2 regions of the Telluria sp. AZSoR62 genome follow, and region 2 is predicted to be linked to the other one. Evidence: predicted binding sites of a transcription regulator. Region 2 holds the regulator's gene; the other holds the start of a gene.
What was found. The regulator FliA, encoded in region 2, starts transcription of late flagellar genes. The targets are predictions, from matches to a motif close to CTAAAGTTTNNNNNNNNNNNGCCGNTA.

Region 1: a site for FliA is predicted at 2,716-2,742, ahead of AC3XQU_RS19985 (flagellin N-terminal helical domain-containing protein). Genes of this name have one in related genera too.

The regions. Positions count from the first base shown of each region.
Region 1 is NZ_JBYTST010000015.1:21,378-29,051, reverse strand. It holds gene fliD (flagellar filament capping protein FliD) at 1-422, opposite strand, end outside; gene AC3XQU_RS19990 (flagellar protein FlaG) at 638-1,003, opposite strand; gene AC3XQU_RS19985 (flagellin N-terminal helical domain-containing protein) at 1,087-2,532, opposite strand; gene fliB (flagellin lysine-N-methylase) at 2,867-4,102, opposite strand; gene AC3XQU_RS19975 (hypothetical protein) at 4,346-4,606, shown strand; gene AC3XQU_RS19970 (GGDEF domain-containing protein) at 4,644-6,212, opposite strand; gene AC3XQU_RS19965 (response regulator) at 6,326-6,973, opposite strand; gene AC3XQU_RS19960 (sensor histidine kinase) at 6,966-7,674, opposite strand, start outside.
Region 2 is NZ_JBYTST010000001.1:2,026-9,699, forward strand. It holds gene AC3XQU_RS00020 (putative bifunctional diguanylate cyclase/phosphodiesterase) at 1-1,288, opposite strand, end outside; gene AC3XQU_RS00025 (M35 family metalloendopeptidase) at 1,528-2,565, shown strand; gene AC3XQU_RS00030 (M35 family metalloendopeptidase) at 2,787-3,869, shown strand; gene AC3XQU_RS00035 (hypothetical protein) at 3,943-4,440, opposite strand; gene motD (flagellar motor protein MotD) at 4,488-5,246, opposite strand; gene AC3XQU_RS00045 (flagellar motor protein) at 5,257-6,000, opposite strand; gene AC3XQU_RS00050 (RNA polymerase sigma factor FliA) at 5,982-6,710, opposite strand; gene AC3XQU_RS00055 (MinD/ParA family ATP-binding protein) at 6,743-7,561, opposite strand; gene flhF (flagellar biosynthesis GTPase FlhF) at 7,554-7,674, opposite strand, start outside.

The sequences.
Region 1 (7,674 bases), on a different contig from region 2:
CCGTACTGGCCGCCGCCCACGGTGCCGAACTGGAAGGTCAGGGTGGTGCGGGCGCCGCTGCCGATCATGGCCGTCATGCTGGCCTTGCCGGCGCTGTTGAGGGTCTGGGCCTGAGCCAGCTGGCTGACCTTGATCTTGTAGCTGCCGGCCGCCGCTTCGGCGGTGGCGCTGGCGCGCAGCACCTTGTCGTCCGACACGGTAGCGCTGACGGCGCGGAAGGTCAGCGGCGAGGTGAGGGCGCCGAGCGAGGTCTGGAAGGCGCCCATGCCCGCGCTGAGCTTGTTGAGTGCGTCGAGCTTGGCCTGGAAGAGGGCCGCTTTCTTGTCGTAGTTGGACAGTGGCGCAGCCTCGGCCGCCATGAGCTTCGCAACGAGGCCGTCGACGTCGAGTCCTGAACCAATTCCTGATGAAGTGAGCGCCACTTGTTTCTCCTACGAAAGACGTTAATGTAAGTCATTATCGGCAGGAGCAAAGGGAACTTGAAAGGAGGAATTACCCGCCTGTTTGGAGATTCGCAGGCGGGTTGCCACAAGCGCAAGGTAAACGCAGAAAGCGCAACGGCCCCTGCGCTTCTTGCGCAAAGTGGCGGTCACGTCCTGTTGCGTTCACCGGAACGCTACGCGGCCCAAGGCCGGTTTCAGACCTTGTCGCTGATCAGGCGGCCCATCATCTTGTCGAGCGACTTGGCGATTTCCAGCGCTTCGACGGTCGGGATCTGGCGCACCACTTCGCGGGTGGAGATATCGACGATCTTGACGATGGTCTGCTTGTTGTCGTCGTCGACCGAGAACTCCAGGCCCTGCGCCGAGGCGGGCAGCGACTGGTTGATCTTCTTGACGGCGTCGGCGACCTGCTCGCGCGAGGGCTGGGCTTCGCCCGGCGCGGCTGCGGTATCGAGGCGCTTGCCCGCTGCGGCCTGCGCCGGTGCGGCGCTGTCGACCGCGCTGCCGGCGCGATCCTCGAACTTCGGGGCGACTGGTGTACTGACAGTGTTGATGTTCATATCGGGGACCCTTAGTGAAAATTCCCCGGCTGATTTTCATCAGCCGGGGAACCGTATTACACCGTGTGGTGACTACTTTGCGATTAACCGCGCAGCAGGGACAGCACGCCGTTCGGCAGCGAGTTGGCCTGGGCCAGCATCGCGGTACCGGCCTGCTGCAGGATCTGGCCGCGGGTCATGCTTGCGGTTTCTGCGGCGAAGTCGGTGTCGACGATGCGGCTGCGCGATGCCGACAGGTTCTCGGTGGTCGATTGCAGGTTCGAGATCGCCGACGAGAAGCGCGATTGCAGTGCACCGTATTCGGCGCGCTTGGTGTTGACCGATGCCAGGGCAGCGTCGGCAATCTTGATTGCCAGCTGGGCGCCGTCGAAGCTGGTGATGTCCAGCGAAGCGACCGACTTCAGCGTCGAAGCCTTGGTCAGGCCCAGGCCCGAACCGGCGTCGGTCACCGAGAAGCTCTTCTCCGAGTCCATCGTCACGCGGCCGTTGGCGATACCGGTCGCGCCGGTTGCCACTGGCAGGGCGGCGGTCAGGTCGCCGTCTGCTTCGTAGGTCTGCATGTTGACGTCGCCGGTCGAACCAGCACCGCTGGTGAGCTTGATGTCGTTGCCGCTCGAGTGGGTCAGCTTGATGCCCTTGTTCTTCGAGTCGTATTCAGCGGTCACGCCGGTCTTGGCCGACTGGGCGTTGATGGCGCTGACGCCGGAGGCGAAGTCGTCGGCGCTGGTGCCGGCGCCGGTCGAGAACGAGATCGTGACGGCGGTGCTGTTGTCCGAGGTCAGGTCGATCGCGAAGTCCTTGCTGGCGGTCGGCTTGATCAGCACTTCGGTCTTGGCCGTTGCGGTCACGCCGGTCTTCGAGGTTTCACCGTTGATGCCGGCAGCGATGGTCTTTGCAGTATCGGTTGCCTTGGTGGTGTAGGTCGACTTGCCCAGGTGGCCGGCGACGTCGACAGCTTTCGAGGCGACGACGTTGGTGGTGGCCGCGGCTGCCTTGGCGTCCACTTCGGTACGGTTGTTGCCGTAGGTCGAGGTGGTGAAGTTGGCGCCGTTGGTCGAGATCAGTTCGTTGGCGTTCGCGCCGACCTGGAAGGTGGCGGTGCCCATCGTGCCGTCCAGCAGCTGCTGGCCGTTGAACGAAGTGGTCTGGGCGATACGGTTCAGTTCCGAGCCGAGTTGGGTAACTTCGGTCTGCAGTGCCTGGCGGTCGCTCGACGAGTTCGATGCGTTCGACGACTGGACTGCCAGTTCGCGGATACGCTGCAGGATGTCGCCCGAGCTGGACAGTGCGCCTTCGGCGGTCTGCGCCATCGACACGCCATCGTTCGCGTTACGGGTCGCCTGATTCATGCCGCGGATCTGCGACGACATACGGTCCGAGATCGCCAGGCCAGCTGCGTCGTCCTTGGCGCTGTTGATGCGCAGGCCCGAAGACAGGCGCTGCAGCGAGGTCGTCAGCGACGACTGCGATGCGCTCAGGTTACGTTGCGAGTTGAGGGAAGCGATGTTGGTGTTGATTACGGATGCCATGGTGATTCTCCAAGCTGTATTTCGGGGCGGGCGACTTTACCCTGTTCACTTTGGTCCGCCACGCTGTTCCGTGACGATCAAACCGCTGTTGATGCTGGTAACGTGTTCCTGTGGGAAAACTTTAGGGCCGTTTTTGCGAAAAAATGGCCCTGTTCGTTACTCGGCCCCGAAGGCGCTGCGTCTAGACGGCGAGGTTTTCGCGAACTTTAGGGCGAAATAAATTATTTTTTTACGGAAATATTTTCGCTTCAGGTCGCCGCGCCCAAAGAAAAACCCGCCGCGGCAGGTCGCCGGGGCGGGTTTTCTTGTCAATGCGGCATCGGCCGCAGGATTCTCAAGGCCGCAGCAGCGGGTACAGCTTTTCGAGCGAGGCCAGGTTGGCGTCGACCAGCGCCTGTTTCACTTCACGCGCGAAGCCGATGTTGTGCTGGAAGCGGCGGCAGTGCACATGGGTGGTCTGCACCAGCATGGCCGCGTCCGGCAGCGGGCCGTCGGTATTGCACTGGGCGGCGAGCATCAGGCGCAGTACGCCGAAGCGCGCCGCGAGCTGCAGGAAGCTTTCATACGGGCTGCCGCCGTCGAACGGGAAGATATTGGTGAAGATTTCGTTGAGCAGGTAGTGTTCCAGCAGGTGCGGGGCAGCTTCGAGCGCCTCGGGCAGCCGGGCCAGCCCGGCGCGGTAGTTGGCGACCAGGGTCTGGCCATCCACCTTGCCGGTCACCGGGTCGGCGCCCAGGCCGCGGGCGACGCGCGCGCTGACGGCGGCGCGCGGGGCGGAGTTGTCATCGAAGCCCGGATCGCTCCACAGCAGCGAAAACACCATCGCCTGGCCCGCATGGTTCGGTTCGATGGCGCGCAGGGCGTCGAAGACGCTGCCTTCTTCTATGAGTGCAGTGAATTCGTCGATGGCTGCGCGCACGTCCGCACCCTGGCCGGCGTCGAGGCGCTGGTTGAGGGAGTCGCACAGCGCGCCCAGCAGCGCCAGGCGCTCCCACACGCTCGGGCCCTGCAGGCGCATCAGGTTCAGGCAGAACACCCGCAGCTCGTTGACGATATCGGCCGGTACGCCATGGCGGTCGCCGATCGCGCCCAGGTTCTCCATGCGCACGGTAATGCCGCTCTCGAGGAAATCGAAGGCGTCCGGGGCCAGCAGCGCCTGGCGCGCCGCTTCCGGGCAGGACAGTACCAGGGCCTGTTCGGCCTGGCCGCCCACGGTGTGCGAGACGCGCGGATACGAGAAGCACACGTTCGGCAGGTAGCTGTCGCCGAGCTTGGCGTGGACCGAGCAGAGCTGGTCTTTCATCAGCCCGCACTGGCGCGTCGCGGGGTCGAAGTGCAGGGTGGCGTAATGGGCGCCCTCGGCATCGTCGTTGCGGCGCACGTGCTTGCGCACGGCCTCGCCCATCTCCGCTTCGCCCAGGCTGCGCAGGGCCTTGAAGGACTTCTTGTCGACGTCGACCTGCCAGGTCGAGCAGCAGGTATCTTCGCAGGCCGAGCCGGTGCAGCGAAAGCGGGTGACGTAGCGGGGAACGAGGGCGGGGATGGTGCGGGTACGATGAAGGATGGCCATGGTATCTAAGTAGTTGCCGGGTGGCTCCGGCCGTCCATACTACGACAGGTGAACCTTGCCCACAAGCATCTGGACCCGGGGCGGGCGAAACCCGCGCCCGGCTGTCGCATGGCTGCGACTCGACAGTATGCTCCTGGCAGAAGTGATGGCAAACCGGCCATGCCGGCCTGTCATGTGAGACTATGACAACTGTTCGCCTTGCGGTACCCCTTCCTGGCGACCACCCCATAAAAAGGAGATGCAATGAAAGCTTTGACAGCAGGACTGGCGGTCGCGGCATGCATGCTGGCCGGATGCGCCTCGGCGCCGGTTTCCGATCCGGCGCCGACCATGGCGGAAGTATCCGCCGGCGTAGTCAACACCGCGGGACAGGATGGCCACGCGATGACCGGCACCAGGATGGCCAAGCGCACCTCGACCGACCGCATGCTCAAGGCGGTGGGCGCACAGGGCGCCAAGGACGAGATGCGCAACGCACCGCGTCCGGGCGCGCTTACTCAATAAGAAGAATTAATCCGGCACTGAAACGGGTTAGCGCGGCTTAATTTGCCACCACGACCCGGTTCTTGCCGGTCTGCTTGGCCTGGTACATGGCGCGGTCGGCCCGCGCCATCAGGCTTTCCTGGCTTTCGTTGGGCACCCGCAGCGCCACGCCGCACGAGAAGGTGATCAGCATCTTCTCGTTCTCGTACATGAAGAAATGGCGGGTCAGCTCGCGCTGCACCCGCACCATCGCCGCCGCCGCCGCCTCGACCGTGGTCTCGGGCAGCAGGATCAGGAATTCCTCGCCGCCGAAGCGGGCGATCACATCCATCGAGCGTAGCGTCTCGCGCACCACCGTCACCAGGTGCTTCAGGGCGCCGTCCCCGGCCAGGTGGCCGTAGGTATCGTTGAGCTTCTTGAAATTGTCGAGGTCGAGGATCGCCACGCACAGGGGCGTGTTGCGGCGGTCGGCGCGCGCGGCTTCGCGCCCGAACACTTCTTCCAGGCCGCGCCGGTTCAGGCTGCCGGTCAATTGGTCTTCGCGCACCAGCTCGCTCATATGCTGGAGCTCGGCTTCGAGCATGCGGATGCGGTCCTCGGCTTCCTGCACTTCGCGGTGCACCGCCACCATGCGGTCGCGCGAGGCGAGCGTATCAATCTGGGCCTGGCGGGTCTCGCGCAGCACTTCTTCCAGTACGCCGCCCAGCTCGTCGATATTGGCGGCCCCGCTGATGCGCTTGGAGAAGGTGCCCAGTTTGGCATGGTAGTCGCCGGTCGAGGCCGCCACCGAGCCGAGACGGTCGATGAAGGTCATCATCATGTTCTTGACGGTGGCGCGCACGTCCGAGATGCTGTGCTTGAGCTGGCCCTGCTTGAGGATCACATCCTTCAGGCTGCGGGTCGCGTCTTCCAGCGAGCGGGTGTCGAGCGGACCGGAAATCAGGTCTTGCACGGCGGCGATCTGGCCGCGCATCCAGCTGTCGTCGTCGAGCAGCTCGTTGACGTTATCTAATAGAAGACGGAACAGGCGCAGCAGCAGCTCGCGCTGCTCGGACTGGTCGCCGCTGTGCAGCTCGACCTGGTAGCACAGCTGCTTCAGGCGGCTCGACAGGTCCACCAGCTCGTCGCCGCGCGCCAGCTTGACGGCGCCGCCGAGGGTCTCGGCTTCCAGCACCAGGTCCTTGCTGCCCGCCAGCAGGGTTGCCAGGGCAAAGGCCAGCGAACGTCCCAGCATCTCGCGCAGGTGGCGCATGTCGGGGTCTTCGTCGCCCAGGGCCATCACCGGCGTGTTGCGGCGCAGGTGGCGCTCGGCCATCTGGCTCAGCGCCTGGGCGTAGCCGCTCCAGTCGCCCCCCTTGGATGCGCGCAGCATGCGGCGGCCGTATTCGGATACTTCGCCGGGCGTATCGGCCAGGCGGCGCGCAAAGGTTTCGAGCACGTCGCCGGCCGGGTTGGCGGCCGGCGCGGCCGCGGCAGGGGGCACGCCCGCGATCTCGTCGTAGATGGCGCGGTAGGCGTCCGGGGTCGGCGCGATGCGGCGCGTGGCCAGGCGCCGGAAGGCTTCACGGGCGATATCGGCAGGATTCTGGCCGGGGACGACGGGGGAGGGCGACGACGTGGTGGACATGGCTGGTAGGACGCAGATTGCTGTTTGGCGTAATGATAAGCAGTTTAATTGCCAACCATCAATTAAAAAACAGTAACAAAGATGCTTGCGACAACGCTTGCATCGGCGACCGGCTAGCCCACCAGCTGGTTGCGAATCGCATAATGCGTCAATTCCGCGCTGTTCTTGAGCTTCATCTTGACCAGCAATCGCGCGCGGTATTCGCTGACGGTCTTGACCGACAGCGACAATTCCCGGGCAATATCGCTTACCGACATCCCGGAGGCGATCATGGTCAGGGTCTGGTATTCGCGGTCCGACAAGGAGTCGTGCGGCGGCGCGTCGTGGTCTTCGCCGACCTGCGCGGCCAGGGTCTGGGCCAGTGCGGCGCTGACGTATTTCTGGCCGGCCGCGACCTGGCGGATGGCCGTCACGAGCTCGCGCGGGGCGCTCTGCTTGGTCATGTAGCCCGAGGCCCCGGCCTTGAGCGAGCGGATCGCATACTGGTCTTCGCGGTGCATCGACAGCATCAGCACGGCCAGGTCGGGCCGGTCCTTGCGCACCTGCTTCAGCACTTCGATGCCGTTGCGGTCGGGCAGGGAGATGTCGAGCAGCATCACGTGGGGACGCGACTTGCCGACCAGCTTGATGGCGTCGAGCCCGGTTTCCGCTTCGCCGGCCACGATGATGTCGCCCTGCTCGGCCAGGATCTGTTTCAGGCCTTCGCGCACGATGGCATGGTCGTCGGCAATGAATACACGGATGGTTGCTTTGTCAGTCATTCTGGCCTGCGCTATTGCTGAACTCATGGTGGGCGGCCGCCTCGCGTGCTTCGTGCGGGGCAGCCAGCCTGGTCTTGATGGTCACCATCGTGCCACCTCCGGGCGCCGGCGACAAGGCCAGCGTGCCGCCCAGCGCCTTGGCGCGCTCGCTCATGCCGCGCAGCCCGAAGGATTGCGGCTTGAGGCGGTCGGCCGGTTCGATGCCGCGGCCGTTGTCGCAGATGACCAGGGTCAGGTGGGCGCGCTGGCGGCGCAGCGACACCGTCACCCGGGTGGCGCCGGCATGCTTGGCGATATTCGTCAGCGCTTCCTGGAAGATGCGGAACAGGGCGGTGGCGTGGTCGTCGTCCAGAAGAATGTCCTTGTCGGGACAGCGGAACAGGCAGGCGATGCCCATCTGCTTTTCGAACTCGCGCGCCTGCCATTCGAGCGCGGCCACCAGCCCCAGGTCGAGCATGGTCGGGCGCAGGTCGAGCGAGATCCGGTGCACCGCCTCGATCGTGCGGTCGACCAGGTCGTCGAGGTAATTCGCCTTGTCGATCAGCGCCGGCTGCTCGGGCAGGCGCGCGGCCAGCATCGCCAGCGCCATCTTGATGGCCGTGAGGTTGCCGCCCAGGTCGTCGTGGATCTCGCGCGCGATGCGGGCCCGTTCCTGTTCCTTGACCTGCTCGATGTGGTCGGTGAGCTCGGCCAGCCGCGAG
Region 2 (7,674 bases):
AGAACGAGTAGTGGTTGCCGCCCTGCGCCTTGGAGCCGTACATGGCGCTGTCGGCGCATTTGAGCAAGGTGGCGCTGTCCTCGCCGTCGCGCGGGTACATGGCGATGCCGATGCTCCCTGATGGGAAGACTTCCTGGCCGCACAGCATCAAGGGCTGGAACAGGTTTTCCAGCAGCTTGCGCGCCACGCGCGCCGCGTCTTCCTCTCCGCCCAGGTCGGGCAGCACCACCACGAATTCGTCGCCGCCCTGGCGCGCCACGGTGTCGCTCTCGCGCAGGCTGCCCGACAGGCGGCGCGCGATCTCGACGATCAGGCCGTCGCCGGCATCGTGGCCCAGGCTGTCGTTGACGTGCTTGAAGCGGTCCAGGTCGATGAACATCACCGCCACCTGGCGCCCTGCCCGGTGTGCATGCATGATGGCCTGGCCGAGGCGGTCCTGCATCAGCACGCGATTCGGCAGGCCGGTGAGCGCGTCGTGGTTGGCCATGCGCAGCAGCGCTTCCTCGGCCTGCTTTTGTGCGTGGATGTCGTTGATGACGCAGATGAAGCGCTGGCCGCCGTTCACGTCGCGCATCGCCGACACGTTCACGCTGACCCACGCGCGCGCGCCATCGCGCCGCAACAGGCGCTTTTCCAGCTGGTAGTCGCTGATCTGGCCGAGCTTGAGCCGCCTGATCAGCACTTCTTCTTCGGCCATGTCTTCGGCGCAGGTCAGTTGCTGGAAGAAGCGCTGCATCAGCTCCATCTCGGTATAGCCGAGGATCTGCGACATCTTGCTGTTGGTCCGCAGCACGCGCCCGTCCGCGCCCAGCAGCACGATGCCGACCGCGGCCTGGTTGAAGGTGAGCCGGAAGAATTCTTCGCTTTCCTGCAGGCGCAGGCGCGCCTTGCGGCGGAAGGTGATGTCCTGGCCGATCAGGAGCAGCATGTAGCCGCCGTCCTTGCGGGTGCGGCGGATGTTGAAGTCGACGTAGCGCACGCCGTCCGCGCGGCCGTCCAGGGTGACCAGCACGTTGTCGTGCGGAGCGCCGGAAGCCAGCGCCTCGGCCGCGCGGCGCGCGAGTTCAGGGCAGGCGATCAGCTCGTCCAGCGCCAACTTCTGTTCGCACAGCAGGTCGTCCGACACGCCGAGCAGGTCGGCCATCATGCGGTTCATCGAGCAGGCGCGCAAGGATGCATCGACCATCACCAGCCCGGCCGGCATGGCGTCGATGACCTGCTCCAGGTAGTTCTGGTTCTGCAGGTGGCTGTCGGCAAATTCGTGCAGCACGTTCATCGGTGGAGGCATTTCATGGCAAACCTGGAGCCCAAGGGCAATATTTATTCTGGGATAGTGTCATTGCATGATAGCAATCAGTGTCGTGTGAATCGAGCAGATAATCACGAATTCTCACGTCTGTTGTGAAACCACCATACCGCGAGTGTGGTTTTGTTGCCGAAGGCCAATAAAAGCTTGGGATGGCGCAAGGCCTGCCGCTGGCCACGGCAGCACAGTAGGACGAATCCCATTGCCGAGAGGAGTCCGCCATGCCACGCCGCCTGTCCCTGTCCTTGCTGCTCTCCCTGGCCGCCGCCCCTGCCCTGGCGCAGGACGTAAGCGTGACGGTTACCCCGGTGCGCCAGAACTTCGCGCGCAGCGACGAGGTGAAGGTCGAAGTCACGCTGGCCAACCATGGCTTGACGCCGCAGTTCATCCTGAAATGGCATACCCCGGTCGAGGGTGTGGAAGCGCAGCTGTTCGAGGTGCAGCGCGACGGCCAGCCGGTGCGCTATCTCGGCATCGAAGCCAAGCGCCCGGCGCCGGGCCCGAACGACTACGTGCGGCTGGAACCGGGTGCCTCGATCTCGACCGTGGTGGAGCTGTCGGCGCTGTACGAGATGAACGTGACCGGCTCCTATACCCTGCGCTACCGCACCGCCGCGGCCGGCCTGTTCGGCAGCGCGGGCGTGCGCCAGACGACAGGCGCGCTGGCCTCGAACACGGCCGCGATCTGGATCGAGGGGCGCCTGCCGCGCGGCGCGCGGCCGCCGGCCAAGCAGGCCGCCACCGGCAGCGGGCTCGAGTTCAGCAAATGCTCGAACGCGCAGCAGGAGCAGCTGGCGCAAGCGGTCGACGCGGGCCGCGCGATGACGGTCGACAGCCATGCCTACCTGAGCGCCGGCGCTGCCTATGGCGCGCGTTACGCCACCTGGTTCGGCGCGCCCGACCCGGCCCGCGGCGCGGCGGTGACGAAGAATTTCGCCGCGATCCGCGACGCGTTCGAGACCAAGCCCCTGAAGATAGACTGCGGCTGCACCGCCTCGTATTTCGCCTACGTCTACCCGGCCCAGCCCTATACGATCTATGTCTGCAAGGCCTTCTGGACAGCGGCGCCGACCGGCACCGATTCGCGCGGCGGCACCCTCTTGCATGAGCTCAGCCATTTCACCGTGGTGGCGGGCACCGACGACCACGTGTACGGGCAATCGGGGGCGGCGGACCTGGCGCGCACCGACCCGGGACGGGCCGTCAACAACGCCGATTCGCACGAATACTTCGGGGAGAACACGCCCCAACAACAATGACCGAGCATAATTGCTAGCACTTGTATTGACAGATTTCCAGCGCACGATTGAAGATTTTTGTCGCTTGTTGACTTTCCACAAATACTGTCACATTCAGCACGAATCGACTTTACACCTACTCATCATTCCGTGATGATTCATTGGAGTTATTCCATATCACCGGCGTAACTCGATAAGGCTGAGGCAAGGCCACATAACAATTTTTCACACGGAGAATCAATATGAGCTGGAACGGCATCTTGAAGTCGGCAGTGGGCGCTGCGGCGCTGATGGTGGCATGCGGCGCGGTGGCGGCCCCGAAGGGCGTCTCGGTCAGCGTCACCCCGGAGAAGAACGCGCTGGGGCAGGACGAAGACGTGGTGGTCAAGGTCACCATCACCAACAATTCGGGCGCGCCGCAGTACGTGCTCAAGTCGCGCACGCCGTTCGAAGGCATGGACCACCCGCTGTTCGACATCAAGCGCGACGGCCAGCCGGTGACCTACCTCGGCGCCCTGGCCAAGCGCGGCGCACCGACCCAGTCCGACTACTTCGTGCTCAAGCCGGGCGCCTCCCACACCGTCAAGGTCGAGCTCTCGAGCCTGTACGACATGAGCGTGAGCGGCGACTACCAGATCAGCTACAAGACCCATTCGCCCCAGCTGTTCCTCGCCTCTGCAAGCGGCGGCGATACCGCCTCGATCGCCTCGGCGCCGGCCTCGGTGTGGATCGACGGGCGCGTGGCGCGCGGCGAGAAGTCGAAGGTCGAACTCGACCTGGAAGCCATGAAGGCGCCAGCGCCGACGCCATCGGCCGGCAGCCTCTCGTTCAGCCGCTGCACCACCTCGCAGCAAAGCACCGTGATCTCGGCCATGTCGGCCGGCCTGAACATGTCCAGCGACAGCGACGCCTACATGACGCGCGGCGTCATCGGCCCGCGCTACACCAAGTGGTTCGGCGCCAACAACAGCACCCGCGTGGCCACCGTGAAGTCGAACTTCGCCAAGATCACGGACGCGTTCGCGAACAAGCCGGTGACGGTGGATTGCGGCTGCAACAAGACCTACTACGCCTATGTCTACCCGACCCAGCCGTACAAGATCTATGTCTGCAAGGCCTTCTGGACGGCGCCGATGACCGGCACCGATTCCAAGGGCGGCACCCTGCTGCATGAAATGAGCCACTTCAACGTGGTCGCCGGCACCGACGACAACGTGTACGGCCAATCCGGCGCCGCCAACCTGGCGATCACCAATCCCGACCTGGCAGTGCAGAACGCCGACTCGCACGAGTACTTCGGCGAGAACACCCCGGCCCTGAACTAAGCCGCAAGGACTGTTTCGGATAGCAGGAAGGGCGGCCTTGCCGCCCTTCCTGCCGTTTACAGGCTGTGCGCTGTCAGCGGCTGAAGCTGAAGCGCACCGGCGTTGCCGGGCTATGGCTTACCGCATCGAGCTCTTTCACATCCTTCAGCCACGGCCCGTCGTAGCGGATCTCGTAGCTCCCCTTCCCCTGCCTGAACGCATACGCCGGCGTGATGTCGATGGTATTCATGTGCATGGTGTGCGGCGCCACCGGATGGTAATCCTGGGCCGTGAGCGCGCTGCGCTTGACCATCATGCCGGTGTAGTCAAGCGGCTTGCCGGGCGTGGCGCCCTGCATGTCCAGCACCTCGAAACGCCGGCCCGTGAGTTCGTCTTCGGCGGCGACTTCGCGCGGCACATAGATCGTGGTCTCGCCATGGTTCTCGACCGTCAGGCGCACCCGCACCTGGCCGCCGGTGGTCTCGACTTCGAGCTGGTGGCGCACGGCCGCGTCTTTTTCCACGGCGCCGACGGCGCTCACGAGGCCGCCCAGGGCAAGGACCAGCAGGGCAAGGATGGGTTTGACATGCATGCGCACTCCTTGAAAGAATATTTCAAACAGACGGCAAAAATGACATTTTATTTCAGGGCCGTGGGCGGCGGCTCGGGCGTCGCGGCCAGGATCATCACCGCAACGCGCCGGTTGCGCGCCTGGTTGACGGGGCTGTCGTTGCGCGCCACCGGCCGCGTCGCGCCATGGCCGATCGCCGACAGCCGCTGCTCCTGTACGCCGCCCTCGATGAACAGGCGCACCACGCTGGCCGCGCGTACCGCCGACAGCTCCCAGTTCGATGCATACTGGGGCGTGGCGATCGGCAGGTTGTCGGTATGGCCTTCGACTTCGACCATGTGCGGATCGTCTTTCAGCAGGCCGGCCACCTCGCGCAGCACCGCGCGCGCGTCCGGCTGCAGCACCGCGTCACCCTGGTCGAACAGCGCGCTGGCATTGATCTCGATGCTGATGCCGCGCGCGTTCTGGGTCACGCGCACCTGGCCCGATTTCACCAGCGGCAGCAGGGTCGCCGACAGGTCTTTCGACAGGGTCTCCAGGCGCTGGCGGTCGCGCCGTGCGGCCTCGATGCGCTTGCGGTTGACGATGTGCGACAGCGGCAGCGCCGGCTCCACGCGCGTGGCCGCCTGCGGCGCCAGGCTGCGCCCGCCGAAGGCGTCGCCCAGCGCTTCGGACAGCACCGCGTACTTGCCTTCGTTGACGATGGAAATCGCGTACATCACGACGAAGAAGGCGAACAGCAGCGTGATGAAGTCGGCGTAGGAAATCAGCCAGCGCTCGTGGTGCTCGCCGGAAGCCGAATGATCGTCGTAGCGTTTGCGCGCCATGGTCCAGCGCCTAGTGGCGCATCAGGAGGCTGGCCACGCGCTCGTCGACCACGCGGGTATGGTCGCCGCTGGCCAGGTCGTGGAAGACTTCGGCCAGGATCTCGTACTGGGTCACCTTGTCGGTGACGATGGCCTTCAGTTTGTTCCCGACCGGGTAGAAGAACAGGTTGGCCAGGCCCACGCCATATACGGTGGAGACAAAGGCGACCGCGATGCCCGAACCCAGGCGCGACGGGTCCGACAAGTTCTCCATCACGTGGATCAGGCCCAGCACCGCGCCCAGGATGCCGATGGTCGGCGAATAGCCGGCGGCCGATTCCCAGATGCGCGCGGCCTGGCGCTGGGCGAATTCGTAGGCGCTGATTTCGCTCTCGAGCAGGCTGCGGATCTTGTCGGGGTTGATGCCGTCCACCACCAGGCGCAGGCCCTTCTGGACGAATTTGTCCTGCGTGCCCATGTACTGCTCGAGCGAGAGCAGGCCGTCGCGGCGCGCCGTCAGGCTCCACAGCGCGATCTCGCGCGAGAGCTTGTCGCGGCCCGATTTCGGCGGGAAGAACACCCAGCGCAGCATGCGCATCCCATGCAGGAAGCTGCGGGTTTCGCTTTGCAGCAGCACGGCCCCGAAGGTGCCGACCACCACGATGGCAAACGCGGCCGGCTGGATCAGCGAGGCGAACTTGCCGCCGTCGAGCGTATGGCCCACCAGGATGCCCGCCAGCGCGAGCACCAGTCCCGCTACGCTGGCCCAGTCCATAATTGCTCCTTGAGCGAGGCACGCAGCCGCGACACCGCCTGGGTGTGCAGCTGCGACACGCGCGATTCACTCACGCCCATGACCGCGCCGATTTCCTTCAGGTTGAGTTCTTCCTCGTAGTACAGGCCCATCAGCATCTTCTCGCGCGGAGGCAGCTTGTCGATGGCGTCGATGACGGCCTGGCGGAAGTCGGTGTCGAGCAGCGAGCGCAGCGGGTCGGCGTCGTCGACCGCATAGCGGTCGAGGAAGCTGTCGCTGCCCTCTTCGTCGTGAAAATCCTCGTAGTACAGCAGCTGGTGCCCGCCGCCGTCGCCCAGCATGTCCTGGTACTCGGACAGCGAGATCTTGAGCGACTTGGCGATTTCCGATTCGCTGGCCGGGCGGCCGAGGCGCTGCTGCAGCGCTTCCATCGCAGCCTCGACCTTGCGCATGTTCTGGCGGGTGCTGCGCGGCATCCAGTCGCTCGAACGCAGTTCGTCGAGCATGGCGCCGCGGATGCGCAGCACCGCATAGGTCTCGAACTGGGCGCCGTGGTTGTCCTCGTAGCGGTTGATCGCGTCGAGCAGGCCGATCATGCCCGCCTGCACCAGGTCATCGACTTCCACCGAAGGCGGCAGCTTGGCCTTCATGTGGTGGGCAAGACGCTTCACCAACGGCATGTGCTCCGTCAGCAAATGGTTCTTGTCCGCTTTCCCTTTGACCGTGTACATGCGTTGCTTGTCTTCTCTTCTTCTCTAGCAGGTCAGGACCCGAAATGTGCGCCGCCTCCCCGGCCCAGCTGCGGCATCGCGTGCAGCGCGAACTTGCCTGCCAGCTGGCGGAAAGCAACCGATGCGCCCGCCAGCGGGAAGGCATCGACCACGGCGCGCCCCAGGCGCGCGGCGCGGTGCAGGTATTCGTCGGCCGGTACCGAGCCCATCGAATTGAGGGTCACCGCCAGGTAGCGTGTTGCCGCGGTAGACATATTATCGTATACAACCTTGGCTTCCGCCTCTGTCGCGCCGGTAACAAGGATGCCGAAAGGACGGCGGCCCAGCTGGTGCGACAAATGCTTGATCAAGGCGTAGGCATTCGTGATCGATGCGGCGCTGGTGGAGACCTGCACCACGATCTCGGAACTGGCCATCAGCGGCAGCGGCAATTCGCCGTCCGGGCCGAGTTCGGCGTCGACCATCACGATGCCGGCCTGCTTGACCAGCACGTCGAAGGTCTTGCCCAGGCGGCGCGCGTCGTCGGCGCGCTGCGGGCTGCCGAGCGAAGCCACCGAGAAGCCCTGCGGCACCGCGTGCAGCACCTGGTTCAGGCCGCATTCCTGGCGCGCCACGTTGGTCAGCGCGGCGGCGCGGCTGATGCCCAGGCGCCGGGCCACGCCATACTCGCGCTCGCAGGCGTCGACGATCAGCACGTCGTTGCCGGCCTGGGACAGCGAGGCGCCCAGGTTGACCAGCATGGCGCCCTTGTCGTCTTCGGGGGTAGCGGAAAGAAAAGTCACGATGCGCGGGCGCGGGCCCTGCAGCATCCGGCGCAGGCCTTCGGCCTGGTCGAAATCGAAACTAGCCAAGGGACACCTCGCGCAGCGAACGGTCGTTGTGCAGGTTGCCTGCGTTGGCGCCGGCGGCGGCCATCATCAGCGGCAGGTCGGCGTCGAAAAAACCGTTGCCGGCGGCCTTGCTG